Regions from separate parts of the Cupriavidus sp. WKF15 genome, predicted to be linked through region 2. Evidence: predicted binding sites of a transcription regulator. Region 2 holds the regulator's gene; the other holds the start of a gene.
The links. The regulator LexA, encoded in region 2, represses DNA repair genes until DNA is damaged. The targets are predictions, from matches to a motif close to ACTGTATNNNNATACAGT.
Positions count from the first base shown of each region.

Region 1 (3,410 bases), 810 kb from region 2:
CGCGGTCGAACGGCCCGTTGGCGATCGACTTGGCCACCAAGTACGTGACGGCGATGCTCATCGGCCAGAGCAGCAGCAGCGGCGCCAGCATCCAGTCCAGGATCTCGCCGAACAGCGAGCGCGGGGCGGGCTGGGCGGTGCTCTCCTCCAGGTGGGGCAGGGCGTCGGCCAGGTCGTCCGGGTCGTCCGGGTCGTCGGCAGCGGCGGGAGGCGTCGGATCCTTGGCGGGCGGATGCCGCCATGGCAGTCGCAGCAGGCTCATCTCGGCAAAGGGTGTGGGGCGGTTTCGGTCGAGTGATCGGCTGCGTGGGCGTGAAGGGTGCGTGCGGTTCTCAGCTATGGGCGGCCACGGCCGGCTGGAATTTCTCCAGGCAATAGCCCAGGCCGCGCACGGTGGCGATGCGGATGCCGCCGACCTCGATCTTCTTGCGCAGCCGGTGCACGTAGACCTCGATCGCGTTGTTGCTGACTTCCTCGCCCCATTCGCACAGGTGGTCCACCAGTTGTTCCTTGGACACCAGCCGTCCGCAGCGGGTCAGCAGGATTTCCAGCAGCCCGATCTCGCGCGCCGACAGGTCCAGCATCTGGTCGTTCATATAGGCGATGCGGCCGACCTGGTCGAAGGCGAGGGGGCCATGGCGCATCAGCGTGGCGCCGCCGCCGGCGCCGCGCCGCACCAGCGCGCGTACGCGGGCTTCGAGTTCGGTCAGTGCGAAGGGCTTGGCCATATAGTCGTCGGCGCCCAGGTCCAGGCCCTTGACGCGCTCGTCCACGCTGTCGGCGGCGGTCAGGATCAGCACCGGCAGCATGGCGCCGCGTGACCGCAGGCGCTTGAGCACCTCCAGCCCTGGCATGCGGGGCAGGCCCAGGTCCAGGATCAGCAGGTCGAAATTCTGGGTCGACAGCGCGGAATCGGCCTCCAGGCCATTCGCGACATGGTCGACCGCATAGCCCGAGTGACGCAGCGAGCGCGTCAGGCCGTCGGCAAGCACGTCGTCGTCTTCGGCGATCAGAATGCGCATGGTTGTCTCCACCACGGCCGGCATTGCCAGCCGCCACGCAAACGATGCGGACAGGGCTTGCCAAGCATACTGTTTTTTTATACAGTACCCGCACATTCCGCGCAGGCCGCCGCAGAAGGTGGCTGCGCAGGCAGTCGGGTGATTTTTGTTGAGGCGCGCAGATCGGGAAGCCGCAGGTCGGAAAACCGGTCGGTCAACCACCGGAAATGCCGGTGCCGCGCCACATTCGACCTCTTTATACCACCATTGACTCAACATTTGACTCAAGGACGACCATGGACGACAAGAAGGCAGGTGCCGGCCTGAGCGCCGAGAAGCAGAAGGCGCTTGCCGCCGCGCTCTCGCAGATCGAGAAGCAGTTCGGCAAGGGCTCGATCATGCGCATGGGCGATGGCGAGGTCGAGAAGGATATCCAGGTGGTGTCCACCGGTTCCCTCGGCCTGGACATCGCGCTCGGCGTGGGCGGCCTGCCGCGCGGCCGCGTGGTCGAGATCTACGGTCCCGAATCTTCCGGCAAGACCACGCTCACGCTGCAGGTCGTGGCCGAGATGCAGAAGCTCGGCGGTACCTGCGCGTTTATCGATGCCGAGCACGCCCTTGACGTCAACTATGCCTCGAAGCTGGGCGTGGACGTCGGCGAGCTGCTGATCTCGCAGCCGGACACCGGCGAGCAGGCGCTTGAAATCACCGACGCACTGGTGCGCTCGGGCTCGATCGACCTGATCGTCATCGACTCGGTGGCCGCGCTGGTGCCGAAGGCCGAAATCGAAGGCGAAATGGGCGACTCGCTGCCCGGCCTGCAGGCTCGCCTGATGAGCCAGGCGCTGCGCAAGCTGACCGGTACCATCAAGCGCACGAACTGCCTGGTGATCTTCATCAACCAGATCCGCATGAAGATCGGCGTGATGTTCGGTTCGCCGGAAACCACCACCGGTGGCAACGCGCTGAAGTTCTACGCATCTGTGCGCCTGGATATCCGCCGCATCGGCTCGATCAAGAAGGGCGACGAAGTGATCGGCAACGAGACCAAGGTCAAGGTGGTCAAGAACAAGGTGTCGCCGCCGTTCCGCGAGGCCTTCTTCGACATCCTCTACGGCCAGGGCATTTCGCGCCAGGGCGAGATCATCGACCTGGGCGTGGATGCCAAGATCGTCGAGAAGTCGGGTGCGTGGTACAGCTACAACGGCGACAAGATCGGCCAGGGCAAGGACAATGCGCGCGAGTTCCTGCGCGAGAACCCGGACATCGCCCAGGAAATCGAGAACAAGGTCCGCGCCACGCTGGGCGTGGCGCCGATCAACGCCGTTCCGGCGGCGGAGGTCGTGGAAGACTGAGCGCCGGCCGGCAGGCACGCTCCCGAGGCTGGCGCATTGCCGATGCGCCAGCCTTTTTTGTTTCCCCTTGCTTCCCAGAATTGCGCTGATGGCCCCCCGTCCCCCGCTTTCCCTGAAGGCCCGTGCCGTGGGCTACCTGTCGCGCCGCGAGCATAGCCGGGCCGAGCTTGCGCGCAAGCTGGCGCCGCACGCGGAATCGCCCGAGCAGCTTGAACAGTTGCTCGACGCCCTCGAACGCGAGAACTGGCTGTCCAACGAGCGTTTTGCCGACAGCCTGCTGCACCGGCGTGGCAGCCGCTACGGCGCGGCGCGCGTGATGCAGGAAGCCAAGACCCACCAGCTTGGCAGCGAGCAACTGGGCGAACTGCAGCAGCGCCTGCGCGAGACCGAGCCCGAACGCGCACGCGAGGTCTGGCGCAAGCGCTTTGGCGCCCCGCCCGCCACGCCGGAAGAGCGCGCCAAGCAGATCCGTTTCATGATGGCGCGCGGTTTTTCGCGCTCGGTGATCGGCAAGGTCATCCAGGGCGCGGAGGACGAGCTTCCCGACGATATGGAATGAGCCTGCCGGGCCGCGAGGCGGGGCGGATTGCAGGCGAATACCAGTACTGCCTACAGGTGTATTCGGGCGTATGCCGGGCTGGTCGCGCGGCGGGTCCGGCACCGGACGGGACATATATGGCGGGTATTCGCCGGTTCTCAGTTCCGGTCGACCGACAATCGGGGGCCGACAACTGGCGCATGCGGATGTTCCCGGGCAAACCGGCACGGCATGTTAAACTCTTCCGGTTTTTCGGCGCCGCTGCCCTGGCGCGGTACCTTGCCCCCGTATTCCCAGCCTGGCCATGCCTCTTTCCCAGCCCGTCAACCGCTCCCTGCGCCATACCCGTGCCATTACGGCCCAGGCTTACCTCAGGGAAGACGGCTTGTGGGATATCGAGGTGCGCCTGACCGACACCAAGCCGCGTGATATTGCCCTGGCGGGTGGCCGCGTCCGTCCGGTCGGCCAGCCACTGCACGATCTGTGGCTGCGCGTGACGATCGACGAGCAACTGAC
Region 1 is NZ_CP119572.1:574,502-577,911, forward strand. It holds gene CupriaWKF_RS02750 (sensor histidine kinase) at 1-262, opposite strand, end outside; gene CupriaWKF_RS02755 (response regulator transcription factor) at 333-1,022, opposite strand; gene recA (recombinase RecA) at 1,298-2,356, shown strand; gene recX (recombination regulator RecX) at 2,445-2,915, shown strand; gene CupriaWKF_RS02770 (DUF2889 domain-containing protein) at 3,199-3,410, shown strand, end outside.
Region 1: the regulator LexA is predicted to act here: its motif matches at 1,091-1,108, upstream of recA (recombinase RecA).

Region 2 (3,410 bases):
GGTAGCGCGAAAAGAAGCAGCGCTGGGTGATGAACAACGCGTGCTCGCCTGCGGGGTCGTAGAGCGTTTCCCATGGCAGCGCGTGCAATGCGCGCGCGTCGACGCCGATGCGCAGGCGCACGCGCAGGTCCAGGTGGCGTTCGTTGGCCGATGCCTGCGCGAGGACGAAGGCGTCGCGCAGCGGTGGCGCGGCGAACAGGGCGGCGGCCAGTGCGCGGCCGCACACCTGCGGATCCGCGTCGCGCACCGCGGGGTCGTCGGGCGCAAGCGGCATCGGCACGCGTGGGGTGATCACATCGCCTTCGGGCACGCGGTGCCTGGCCTCGGCTTCATATCCGCCTGCGGCATCCGTGCCGATCACGATCTCCAGTTCGGAATAGTTGCGCGGCATGGGCGGTCCGTCGTCAAGGCAGGGCTATGCCGCACCGAGCGGGTCGCCGCGACGCAAAGTCCTGGCGCAAGGCGTTTCGATGGCGGCCATGATGCCCCCCATGCCGATTCGCTGACGGCACCGGCACCGGCACCGTCGCTGGCGTTCGCAATTACCCCGGCAACGCTAGGCTGGCGGCCGGCGGCGGCAATGCGCGCGAGCCGGCCCGGTTCAATGGCGTGCCATGCTGCGGTTGGGCCGTTCTGCGACGGCGCCGGGGCACGCTGTGCCTGCTAACTGAAGGCTAGAAGCTGGCACCCTCGATGGAAAGATGTCGCAGATAAAACAAATGAAGATGAGATTTGCGGAATATGCAATTCTCGATGAATCCGCCATTCAAGGGCCGGATGACGACCCCTGCCGGTTCTTGCCGGCGGGACTCAGGCCAGGAGCTTGGTCGGCTCGGCCAGTTCCAGCATCCGGCAGATGGCTGCCATGCTGCCAACCATGGTGCGGCGCTGCGCGCCCTGGTAGATGCGGACGCCCTTCGACTGCCGGAACGGCACCGGCTTGACGGGCTGACGGGCGGCTGCAATGTGTTCGATTTGCGGCATGGCTACACCTCTCGATTGGCAAAAGCGGGGTCAACACCCGTCATGCGGGCGGCGTCGGCACTGCAAGGAGGAGGGCGGCCAGCGCGCGGCTGGCCGCGCTGGTCAGAAGCCCGAGGAGCGGATCAACCCGACGGCGATGCCTTCGAGTGAAAATTCCTCGCGTCCGGGTGTGACCACGATGTTCGGAAAATCCGGGTTTTCCGCGATCAGCTCGATCGTGCCGCCTCGGCGCTGCAGGCGCTTGACGGTGACGTCGTCGCCTAGGCGGGCCACGACGATCTTGCCGTTGGGCGCCTCGCTGGCCTTGCGCACGGCCAGCAGGTCGCCGTCGAGGATGCCGGCGTCGCGCATGCTCAGGCCGCGCACGCGCAGCAGGTAGTCGGGACGCTCGTCGAAGACAGTGGCATCGACCTGGTACTGGCGGTCGATATGCTCGGCGGCGAGGATCGGGCTGCCGGCGGCGACGCGGCCCACGAGCGGCAGCGTCAGCTGCATGATGCCGGACACCGGCAGCGAAAACTGGTCAGGGGATTCGGAATCGCTGCGCGCTACCTTGAGCCGGATGCCGCGCGATGCGCCCGGCGTCAGTTCGATCACGCCCTTGCGCGCCAGCGCCCGCAGGTGCTCTTCTGCGGCATTGGGCGACGAGAAGCCGAACTCCGCAGCGATCTCGGCGCGCGTAGGCGGGAAGCCCGTGCCGCGGATCGTGTTGCGGATCAGGTCGAAAATCTGCTGCTGCCGGGGTGTCAGGGTCGCCATGGAAGCGTTCCGTGATGAGTGCCCCGGTGCGATACCGCTGCCAGCCAGGCGGGCACTGTATGTTTAAACAGTATGCTGTGATTTTATACAGTATCGGCGCAAGCGCAAGCAGAATTTCAGAAGTGTCTGCTCGACTTCCGATTTGCCCGCATGCCGCGGGTACAATCGCCGGACCTCAGCTTCCTGCATCCCGACCATGTCCCAGCTTCCCCGCATCGTGGTCCTTGCCACCGGCGGCACCATTGCCGGCGCCTCGACCAACCCGGCCAGCAGCGCGCGCTATCAGGCTGCGACGGTACCCGTGACAACGCTGCTGGCGGCAGTGCCGGCGTTGCAGTCGGTGGCCAGGGTCGAGGCCGAACAGGTGGCGCAGGTCGACAGCAAGGACATGGTGTTCTCGCTCTGGTCGACGCTCGCGGAGCGCGTGCGGCACTGGTCGGCGCAGCCGGATGTGGCCGGCATCGTCATCACGCATGGCACGGACACGCTCGAAGAGACGGCGATGTTCCTGCACCTGACGCAGGCATGCCCGGTGCCGGTGGTGCTGACTGCGGCCATGCGGCCGTCGACGTCGCTGTCGGCCGATGGTCCGCTCAATCTGCTCGATGCCGTGCGCGTCGCTGGCCATCCGGATGCGCGCGGCAAGGGCGTGCTGGTGGTGCTGAACCAGCAGGTTCATGCGGCGCGCGACGTGACCAAGGCGCATACCTCGTCGGTGGATGCCTTTGTATCGCCAGTGACCGGTCCGCTGGGCTTTGTGCAGGATGAACTGGTGCGGCTGGCGCGCAAGCCTGCGCACGCCATAGCGGCTGCCTTGCTGGTGCCGGCCCGTTGGCCGGATGTCGAGATCATCGCGAGCTACGCGCAGCCCGGCCGCATCGCGGTGGACGCGATGGTGGCCGCGGGTGTGCGTGGCCTGATCGTGGCGGCGGCGGGCAATGGGTCGGTGCACGAGACACTGATCGCAGCGCTCAGGGATGCCGCGGCGGCCGGTGTCGCCGTGGTGCGGAGTTCGCGTACAGGGGCGGGGCATGTGGCGATTCCGCCAGTTGCCGACCCGGATGGTGGCGTTTTCCTTTCCGCTGCCGACCTGAATCCCTATAAGGCCAGGGTGCTGCTGTTGCTGGCCCTGGCGCAGGACCCGGGGCTGGCCGCTGCGCCGGACCGGCTCCAGGCGCTATTCGCGGCGGCGTGAGCGCGGTTGCGCGATTGTCAACAGTCGAGCTATAATTTAAGGCTATTCAACCTTGCCACACCGGACGTGACGCCCGGGTGGCTCATCCCAAAAGGAGCGTCAATGCGTCATTACGAAATCGTTTTCATCGTCCATCCGGACCAGAGCGAGCAAGTGCCGGCCATGATCGAGCGTTACAAGTCGCTCGTGACGTCGCAAGGCGGCCAGGTTCACCGCGTGGAAGACTGGGGCCGTCGCCAGATGGCTTACATGATCCAGAAGCTGGCCAAGGCTCACTACGTTTGCGTCAACATCGAGTGCGGCAAGGAAACCCTGGCCGAGCTGGAACACGCCTTCAAGTTCAATGACGCCGTGCTGCGTCACCTGATCGTGCAGACGAAGAAGGCCGAAACCGCTCCTTCGCCGATGATGAAGGAAGTGCAGCGCGAAGAAGCCCGCAAGGCCGCGCAAACGACCACCGAAGGCCAGGCCG
Region 2 is NZ_CP119572.1:1,384,642-1,388,051, forward strand. It holds gene CupriaWKF_RS06570 (CHAT domain-containing protein) at 1-391, opposite strand, end outside; gene CupriaWKF_RS06575 (hypothetical protein) at 811-984, opposite strand; gene lexA (transcriptional repressor LexA) at 1,087-1,743, opposite strand; gene CupriaWKF_RS06585 (asparaginase) at 1,940-2,938, shown strand; gene rpsF (30S ribosomal protein S6) at 3,041-3,410, shown strand, end outside.